Regions from separate parts of the Thalassospira sp. B30-1 genome, predicted to be linked through region 1. Evidence: riboswitches for the same ligand, from Rfam matches in the RefSeq annotation. Region 1 holds a riboswitch; each other region holds the start of a gene.
The links. Region 1 has a riboswitch for cobalamin ahead of cobU (bifunctional adenosylcobinamide kinase/adenosylcobinamide-phosphate guanylyltransferase). Riboswitches for the same ligand answer to the same signal wherever they lie in the genome.

Region 2: linked by a shared signal. The riboswitch ahead of IT971_RS02770 (ABC transporter substrate-binding protein) and the one ahead of cobU (bifunctional adenosylcobinamide kinase/adenosylcobinamide-phosphate guanylyltransferase) in region 1 are both predicted to bind cobalamin.
Region 3: linked by a shared signal. The riboswitch ahead of IT971_RS05350 (CbtB domain-containing protein) and the one ahead of cobU (bifunctional adenosylcobinamide kinase/adenosylcobinamide-phosphate guanylyltransferase) in region 1 are both predicted to bind cobalamin.

Annotation. Positions count from the first base shown of each region.
Region 1 covers NZ_CP065232.1:4,739,377-4,742,651, forward strand. The annotation lists gene IT971_RS22075 (histidine phosphatase family protein) at 1-344, shown strand, start outside; gene IT971_RS22080 (hypothetical protein) at 414-989, opposite strand; cobalamin riboswitch at 1,302-1,526, shown strand; gene cobU (bifunctional adenosylcobinamide kinase/adenosylcobinamide-phosphate guanylyltransferase) at 1,586-2,125, shown strand; gene cobW (cobalamin biosynthesis protein CobW) at 2,158-3,198, shown strand.
Region 2 covers NZ_CP065232.1:612,480-615,754, reverse strand. The annotation lists gene IT971_RS02775 (iron ABC transporter permease) at 1-784, opposite strand, end outside; gene IT971_RS02770 (ABC transporter substrate-binding protein) at 826-1,866, opposite strand; cobalamin riboswitch at 2,077-2,273, opposite strand; gene IT971_RS02765 (AraC family transcriptional regulator) at 2,329-3,246, opposite strand.
Region 3 covers NZ_CP065232.1:1,155,099-1,158,373, reverse strand. The annotation lists gene IT971_RS05365 (DUF1636 domain-containing protein) at 1-367, shown strand, start outside; gene IT971_RS05360 (hypothetical protein) at 368-892, opposite strand; gene IT971_RS05355 (CbtA family protein) at 966-1,649, opposite strand; gene IT971_RS05350 (CbtB domain-containing protein) at 1,653-1,826, opposite strand; cobalamin riboswitch at 1,858-2,072, opposite strand; gene IT971_RS05345 (helix-turn-helix transcriptional regulator) at 2,192-2,656, opposite strand; gene IT971_RS05340 (hypothetical protein) at 2,790-2,996, shown strand; gene IT971_RS05335 (hypothetical protein) at 3,169-3,275, shown strand, end outside.

The sequences.
Region 1 (3,275 bases):
GCGCATGGGAAAAGAAACACTGGAATGATCTGCCCAAAGGGGAAACCACCCGTTTCTGGACCGATTTCGCGCGCCAGCATCCTCCGAATGGGGAAAGTTTCAGCGACGTTGTCGAACGGGTTGGGCCAATATTTGACCGGCTGACAAGATATTGGGCCGGGCGCGATATTGTGGCCGTTATTCACGGCGGGACGGTGCGCGCGGCCCTTGCCAATGCGCTTGGTCTGTCGCTTGAGGCGGCCTTATCATTTCATATCGATACGCTTGGCGTGACCCGGATCGAACATATAACCGGCGTCGATCAACCGGGCTGGCGGGTGACCGGGGTTAATCTGCGTTACTGATTAAAGGGGGCTGTGCAGTTGCCGATACCCTGTTGGGCTTGAATGACATGCCACACAGGGTATCAGTTTTCAGGCGGATTTCCGTTGATCGGTTTCCTGCGCATCGACAAGTGCATATTCCGACAAAAAGCGATCTACCATATCGGCAGAGACATCGTATCTGCCACAGATTGACGCGACATCGTCAAGATAGGCTTCGTAGTAGGGAATAGGCCGACTGCGCGATTTGCCGCGAAGCTCGTTGATTTCCGTAAAGTCGGATGCAAATTCCGGTGCTTCGATAACCTGAATGATCGTGTCGTCGATGATGGCGGCGGGTTTGCCTTTGTATTTCTTGCCACAGGCTGAAAGCATTTTGCTGGCGGTCGGGATGGATATCCCGGGCTGGCCCAGAAGCAGTGACATTTGATCTTCGTCGAAATCGTCATTTTCGAACAATTCTACGAGTTTCGTCAGGTCACGGACCAGAAGAGAAAGCGCATTTACGCGGATGCCACGCGCATGCGACCAAATGATGGTCGCGACAACACCACAGGTCGGGCGGCTGGCATAAATGTTTCGAACATCACGACGCGCCAATGATATTTCACCATTTACAGCATGATGTTGCAGGAATTCGGGAAAGGATTGATCATTATAGCTCAATCTATCCAGCAGCCCGCGCCACATGTCTTCGCGTGATACGGTCTGCCAGGTTGTTGATTTCAGATTCCGAATTCGTTGAATTTGTTCATGAATTGCCATTTGATCAGCAAATTTCCAATTAACCCCAAGAAGTTTTTCCGAAACCCTTTGCGGTTTCGGCATCCGGACTTTGTTTGTTTTGTAATGTCCGGCGGTCACGCGGGCGGCTTTTGTCGGCTCTGATCCATCGTGACAAAATTATGTTCTCCTAAAGAATAACCGCCGACAAGCAGTCAATTCTTACAAATACTGACCTTATGGCTAGGTCGGAGTTTGGGCTTTGGTCGTGGGGGTAAAGCTGCTAGGTTCGGCGCTGCCGTTTGGTGATGGGAAACCGGTGTGATGCCGGTGCTGCCCCCGCAACTGTAACGGGTTGGGTGATCCGGGTGATGTGATGTCACAAGCCACCGGTAATGTTGATTTGCAGACAACATGCCGGGAAGGCGGATTGCTTTCATGCCCGCAGCCAGGAAACCAGCCATCGGTATTCCTGTTCGTAAGGATATGGGGTAACGCAATCCGGCCTCGGTGGGAGGTCAAGGCGAAGGAAAGTGGGTATGACCCAGAATATGGCTGATAGCAGCCAGCTTGCCGGGATCCATCTGATCCTTGGCGGTGCCAGATCGGGCAAAAGCCGGTTTGCTGAAAACCGGATCAACCATGCAGGCGGCGGTATTTATGTCGCGACCGGTCGTGCATGGGACGAGGAAATGGCAAATCGCATCGAACTTCACAAATCATCGCGCGGCGAAATGTGGCAAACGATTGAGGAACCGCTTGATCTTTGCGCTGTCCTGTCTGCCTGCAATCACGACGGCAGTAAACCGGTTCTGGTCGATTGCCTGACGCTTTGGCTGACCAATCTGATGCTGGAAGATCGCGATATCGGGGCCGAGTTTGACCGGCTTTGCGACCTTTTGCCGGGGCTGGATATCCCAGTTCTTCTGGTTTCGAACGAGGTTGGTTTCGGGATTGTGCCGGAAAATGCCATGGCGCGCAGCTTTCGTGATCATGCCGGACGATTGCATCAACGGATTGCCGAGCTTGCCAATCAGGTGACGCTTGTGGTTGCGGGCATTCCGATGTCGGTTAAATAGATCAGAATTCATAGATTTAAGGGTAATTGAATATGGCACAGCTTGGAAAAATTCCGGCAACAGTGATCACCGGTTTTCTTGGTGCAGGCAAAACCACGATGATCCGCAATATGCTGGAAAATGCCGGGGGTAAGCGGATTGCGCTGATCATCAACGAATTTGGTGATCTGGGCGTGGACCGCGAGGTGATTAATGGATGTGGCATATCGGGTTGTGCCGAGGACGACGTTGTCGAACTTGCAAACGGTTGCATCTGTTGCACGGTGGCCGATGATTTCCTGCCGACCATCAAGGGCCTGATTGATCGCGACACGCCGCCTGATCATATCGTTATCGAAACGTCAGGACTGGCATTGCCAAAACCGTTGGTCAAGGCGTTCAACTGGCCGGAAATCCGTTCACGGGTCACGGTAGATGGTGTGGTGGCTGTTCTGGACGGGGCGGCATTGCGCGACGGTCTGTTTGCCCATGATCATCATGCGGTTCAGGCCCAACGTGAGGCTGATGATAATCTTGATCATGAAAGCCCGCTTGAGGAACTGTTTGAAGAGCAGCTTCATTGTGCGGATATGGTGGTTCTGAACAAAACCGATTTGCTGAGCGCTGCCGAAATTGCCAAGGTAGAGGCAGATATCCGGGCCGAGCTGAAACGCCCATCGGTCAAGATCATCGCGACCGCGCATTCGAAGGTCGAAAATGCTGTTTTGCTGGGACTTGGAGCGGCGGCCGAAGACGATCTTGATAGCCGCCCCTCACATCATGACGATGGTCACGAACATGACCACGACGATTTTGAAAGCTTTGTCGTGTCACTTGACGCGGTTGACGATGCGGCCGTACTTGAAAAACGCCTGATTGATGTCGTGCGTCAGTTCGATGTCCTACGGATCAAGGGTTTTCTTGATATTCCCGGCAAGCCGATGCGCCAGGTTGTTCAGGGCGTTGGTGAGAGGTTCCAGCGTTATTTCGACCGGCCGTGGGCCGAAACCGAAACGCGCCGGTCGGAACTGGTGGTGATCGGCTTGCATGGCTTGGATCGCGGTGCCATCGAAGCGGCAATCAAGGCATCGTGACGTTTTGAAATTGTAAGATCATCCGGTCGACAACGTTGTGCGGGCGGATGATCTTGAACCAGCACACGATAAAAGAA
Region 2 (3,275 bases), 660 kb from region 1:
AACCAATGGAGCCAACAATACTGACCATTACCGCGGTCATCATCGCGGACGCGGCAATCAGGATCGCATACACACGCCTGACCGGAACACCAAGCGATGCGGCGGATTCCCTACCAAATGTAAAGGCATCAAGTGCGCGAGCATGCCAAAGACACACGACAAGCCCGACAAGAGCCACGGGTAAAGCCAGCCACACATCGGGCCAGCGCACGCCGCTAAGATTGCCCAGAAGCCAGAACATGATGCCGCGCGCCTGCTCGGCACTAGCCGATTTGGTGACAATGAAGGATGTCAGGGCATTGAACATCTGCGATCCGGCAATCCCGGCCAGAATGATCGCCCCCGTGCCGCGCCCGGCCTGTAACGCCAGAAGGGTCACAAAGGCGAATGCCGCCACTGCGCCGATAAATGCACCAAGTGACAGCGAAAGCATCCCGGCCCCAAGACCTAGGATCACGATGCTGACCGCACCGGTCGATGCCCCGGCCGAAATGCCGAGCAGATAGGGATCGGCAAGACTGTTGCGCAAAAGCGCCTGCAGGACCGCACCGGAAACGGCCAAGGCCGCCCCGCAACTTGCGGCAACGATGGCGCGGCTCAGCCGATAGTTCCAGATTATACCGGCATCAATCGCATCCACCGGATGACCGGCATCCCACAAATGATTGGCAATCGTATTGATCACCGTGCCCACCGGGATCGCTGTTTCGCCCACCGATGCGGCAACCGCCAGGACCGCTGCCAGCAACATCAGCGCGGCAAATGCCACGCTGATGCGTTTCATGAAAACGGGGCTGGAAATGATATTCCCGATCATTGGCCCGATCACTGGGTTGCCTCGAACGCCTCGATTGCCTTGGCCAGGGTTTCAATGCCGTCGATTGTCCGCATGGTCGGGTTCATCGACTGGGCATCCATGACGACGATATTTCCGCTTTTGACCGCATTCATCTGACGGGTTACCGGATCGGATTTCAGGAACTGCATTTTCAGTTCCCAGTCATCGGCCGGAAAACGGCGACGATCCATTTTGCCAATCGCAATGATATCGGGATTGGTTCGTGCGATGGTTTCCCACCCGACTGTGGGCCATTCATCATCACTGTCGATGACATTCTCCACACCAAGGATCGACATGACATAGGCCGGTGCGCCTTTCTGCCCGGCAACAAACGGATCAACATCGATTTCGGCGCTGGAAAACCAGAACAGTGCCGAAATTCCCTTGCCATTCACGGCGGCAACTTTTTCGCGCGCAGCCTGTTCGCGGGCTTTGAAATCGGCAATCAGATCTGCGCCGCGTTCCTCGACATCGAAGATTTTCGAAAGGTCGGCTATCCCCTGATAGATCTGATCCATCGAAAAGGCATCAATCCGCGTTCCGTCACCGCCCGTGGTGTTGTCCTTACCGACGCAATCGGCTGGTGCGGTATAGACCGGGATTGAAAGTTCAGCAAACTGGTCAATCGTTCCGACCTTGCCATTCGGGCCGATATGCCATTGGAACTGGGTTGCGACCATATCGGGTTTCTGGCCGACCACACTTTCAAAGCTGGGATCGTTGTCTGCCAGACGCGGAATGGTGGCGTTGACGTCGCGAAACTGTTCCTGCACCGGGCCAAGCCATACGGCCGTTCCGACCACCCTGTCGGTCAGTCCCAGAAGATAAAGCAGTTCAGTGCTGCTTTGGCCAAGCGATACGACACGGTTCGGAGCCTGATCAAAGGTCAGGGTTCGACCACAATTTTCCAGTGTGAGCGGATATTCCGTGGCAGATGCGTATTGCGCGAAAGAAGCCAGTCCTGCAGCAAACACCCCGACTGCAAGAACCTTTTTGTTCAGTTCAATCACTTTGCGTCCTTTCATGGATATGCTGATCGGGAATTTCATTTCCCGACCGGACATACCAAACCAATAAATGTTATGTTATAACATAACATCAAAGCTACTATGGTCAAGGGACTGGCTAAAGTGCTGAAAAATGGCGGGAAATGCCGGGATCCAAGGGCGGTCCAATGGCTTTCAGCCCGCCCGGAACGGTGACATATACCGACATCCTCCGGGGCACCCCGCCCGGTCCGTCGTATTCATGTCAGCAGGTCTCCTGGCTCGCGGGTCGTTGTGTTTTCCTGCCTTCCCGGGAAATATCCCAGTGGCTTTCAGAAGGAAACACTCACCGCCTACAGTTGCGGGGGCAGCTTCGGTTAACCGTCTTCACGGACGGCTTCGAATTCCCTTTATCCTTGTCGGATACTGACATCTATCGGTGTCACATAGTCACGAAGGCCGGTCAAGCCAATTGCGAATAAATCGCAATGATTACAATTTTCAATAGGCGTTCGCCGCCGCCGTGCCATCGCCGCCCAGCCGCCCAAGGATCGCCGAGACATCGCGCATCGGTGGCGCGCCAAACATGCGGGCATATTCACGGCTGAATTGTGATGCGCTTTCATATCCGACTTCATAGGCCGCGGTTGCCGCATCCTTCATTTCGGTCAGCATCATCTGGCGCGCCATCGTCAGGCGAAGGCGTTTCTGATACTGAAGCGGGCTCATGGAGGTTACCTGCTTGAAATGATGATGGAAGGAAGACGGGCTCATATTCGCCTGTGCCGCCAGATCATCGACCCGAAGCGGTGCGGCAAAATCGTCCTTCATAAGGCGGATGATCTTGGAAATGCGTTGCATGTTGCTGCCGCCCATGCCGATTTGCGCAATCCTGGCCCCCTGAAGGCCGCGCAGAAGGCGATAATGCACTTCGCGCAGAAGCATCGGCGCCATCACCGAAATATCGTCTTTCTCATCGCACAGGCGCAACAGGCGCATCACGGCATCCAGCAAGGTATCGCTGGCGTTATCGACATGAAGACCGCAATCGCTTTCGGATGCCGAGCCGACCTGAAGATCAATCTGGGTGACAAGATCGCCCAACATCTGACCATCCAGTTCAATCGACAAACTGCGATACGGAAGTGCTGCACTGGCATTTGTCACACAGCCGACAATCGGCAGGTCGACCGACGCCACCAGATACTTTCCGGGCGCATAACTGAAAACCGCCTCGCCCAGAGTGACCTCTTTGGCACCTGACGCGATAATGCAAAGGCATGGCTTGTAGATTGTCGGAACTTTCATCGACGGCCCGGTCGCACGATACAGATGCACCGCCTTTACCGGCGTCTCGGCAACACCTTCGCCTTCGCAGTATCTGTCAATCAGCTCAGACATCTCTTCAAACACAGGCATCGCCAAACTCCTTTGTTTCTCTAATATGA
Region 3 (3,275 bases), 1.2 Mb from region 1:
CCGTATTGTCATTTGCAAAACCTGCCAACCAGCACCTGATGCTGATCCGGACCCAAAGACGGATTTTGTCGATGCGGATGGTTTTGTGCGGCAGTTAGGCACGGCACTTGATCAGGCGGAATTGCCCGAAACGTTTGAAATCACGCAGGTTGACTGCATGGGATCATGCAGCGACCCGACATCGGTTGCACTTCAGGGAACCGGGCGGGCAAGTTATCTTTTTGCCGGATTATCGGCACATCGTGATATTGACGATATCATTGCCACCTGCCGGGAATATCTGAACGCCCCGGATGGATGGATCGAAGACGCACGCGGCTGCGGACGTCTTCGATTTTGCCTTAAGGCCCGTATCCCGGCCCTGTGATTATGGCGCAACCGAAACAGTCATGACCTGACGCAGTGGCTTATCGCCAACGGCAAGCTGGCTATGGTCATTGGCCGTAAGGGTCACGATAACCTCATTATCGCCCGCTGGAAGGTCTGCGATATGAAGCCACGGGCCATACAGGCGGGCGATCTTGGTGCCGTTAACATAGACATGAGCATGTCCCTCGCCCGGGATATGGGGACTGCTGGCATGTTCGGGGGCAAAACGGAAATTCTGCACCAAGAGATGCAGGTTCCAGCCACTGACCGGATCGGGCGCAATGGCAACATCAAGCCTTGGCGCATCAACGGCATCGGGCAGTGAAATGACGGCATCATGGCTGGCATGGGCACCGTTGACATTCATCGTGTCATGCGTATCACCATGGGCACTTTCCCCATGCGCGCGCGGATCGGAATGGTCATGACCATCAAGGGTGATGCCATTGCCCGCCGCCACCAGAAAGCCAATCCCGCCGCCAAAAACAAGCCCGATCCCGAAAAGAGCAAGTGAACGTGGCATTTCGTTTATCCAGACAAATCAATGAAAGAAAACAGGCGCGGAATATACCGCGCCTGATCAATGTGATTGCGTTTTACGCTTCCCGGTCGGCTTCACGCCGCCAGAAATGCCCGGCAAACAGCCCGGTCAACACCCAGGCCACCGCCCCGATACCAAAGGCACGCGCAGCAAACAGCGCGCCGAGTTCGGTCGGCACGGGACCGCTGAACTGATCGGGTTCCGGCGCACCGATAACATGGGGCGCCAGAAGCAGAACAACCGCCGCCCCCCACGCCAGCCAGTTCCGGCCAAAGGCGATCAGCCAAACCGCAAGTGCCGCGGTTGCCACCGTCGCAAACCACCAGATTTGCCGTTCATAGACATCGGCCGCAGCAACACCGGGCACCTCTGGCGCCAAGGTGAAGCCCGGTGCGAAATGCACGATGACAAACCCTGCAATGCCCCAGATGATGCCATTGCGCGCCGTCACCACATGACCACGATTTTCGGCAAAGGCCATGGCCGCGATCAGGATCAGTGCATAGCCGGTATAGACCAGCATGGTGAACAGGATGCTTAGCCCGTCACGCAGCGGATCAATCCCGCCGACATCCTGATGCGCGCTAACCGCGTCACCGCCGAAATGCACAAGGGCACCGGTTTCATACAGCTCCGCATGCAGCAAAACGGGCTGCACAAAATACAGCTGTAGCAGGGCCGCAATAAGCCCCGCTGCAGCACCAGCGAACAACGCGCTGGTTACTATGCGTGTGAACATGACTTAGTGGCAGGGAAAGCCGGTCGCGTGGCGCACATCGTGTGCCGCATCATGAAGCAGGTCCGCCTGAACGTGGCCGGTCACAAAGACAATCGCCATGCCGAAAACGGCACAGGCAAGGATCGGCAGAAGAACGGATTTTTTCGAAACGGCAAATGCCGCGGTCTGCGTGGTCATAGAAATCTCCTTTGCTGTCACACCCGACAGTCGGTTCGGGTCCATGCCTGGCAGGTCTCCTGGCTTGCGGGTCTTCATGCGTCGCCGACCTTCCCTGCTTTCGCAAGTGGTATGATGGCGGGCACTCGTCGCATACAGTCGCGGGGGCGGCTTTGGCTTTGACCGTCAAACAGACGGCTTTCCAAATTCCCTCTTCGTTTCCCAACCCCGAGCAGAGCGGGAAAAACCAAGCCATTCGTTTATGACGGTAATTTTGCGCAAGTGCAATGTGAAAACCACGCAGGCCGGGTGATCATTCGACGAACATATTCGCCCGATTGTCGATCTGCGACTGGAATGCCCGCAAAGATCAGTGCGGGGGTGGCTTAGTCGTGTGTGACGTGGGCAAAGACATCTCGAACAACACGGGAAATATGTTCGTCATCAATCTGATAGAAGATATGACGCCCGTTGCGCTCGGAGGCCAGAATGCGCTGATCGCGCAACTGACGCAGATGATGGCTGGTAAGCGACTGCGACATGCCCGATGCCTCGGCCAGTTCGCCAACGGTTTGCGGTTTTTCCATGCAGCGCAGAACAAGCTGCAACCGCCCGGCATCCCCCAAAAGCGCAAAGATTTTTGCCGCCGCCTCGATATCGGGCAGCGACAGGTTATGACCGGTGGCGCGCGACGCATCACGCGTTACGGCTTCCCCCTGTTCGGTGGAAAGGCCAAGACGTGCCGCGGTATCGCATTCCTGACAATCGTCACCATCATTATTGGCGCTGACCACGACCGGGCGGGCCGGTGTGACTTCGACTTTACGTGATTTTGCTTTGCTTTGTGACATGCCACTATTTTCCACGCCCTGCATCGCTTGGCAAGGGGACTTGATGTTTGCGTGCATGGAACTCCGCCACGCAGGGAACGTTACAGGTATGACACATCATCGAAAGTGCCCACCAGAACAAGGAGACACACCGATGCAAGAGCAAACAGCACTCGACATTTTTAATCTGCGCCAGTCCCACGACAGTTGGGAACGGAATGTTGCCGGTTACTGCGCGAAAAACGACATGCAGGTCGGAAATCTGCCCAAAGAGGTAACCGGCCCCTATAACGAGATGAATGAGGCGTGGGAAAAGCTTAAGGCCGAAGGCGATGCCGCAAGCAACGCCACCGCAGAGTAGTTCCACAAGGCGACCGCAAATCTTGAAAAAGCATGGAACGATATGATTGGCAGGTAAATTGCCGGTTTTATGCCCTTTATAGAGAATGCCCCAAAATCGCCTTTTCATTGCAAATCGATGACATGATTACGCGCCAGATTGAAATTGTCTGGAAAAGCAAAAGGAGGCTCCCATGACAGCCCGTCCCCTTCCGGAGCACGCCAAGCTCCATCAGGAATTCAAGGATTGGGAATTCGGCCTTACAGCCCATTGCAAGGAATCCGAAGCCGGGCTTGAACA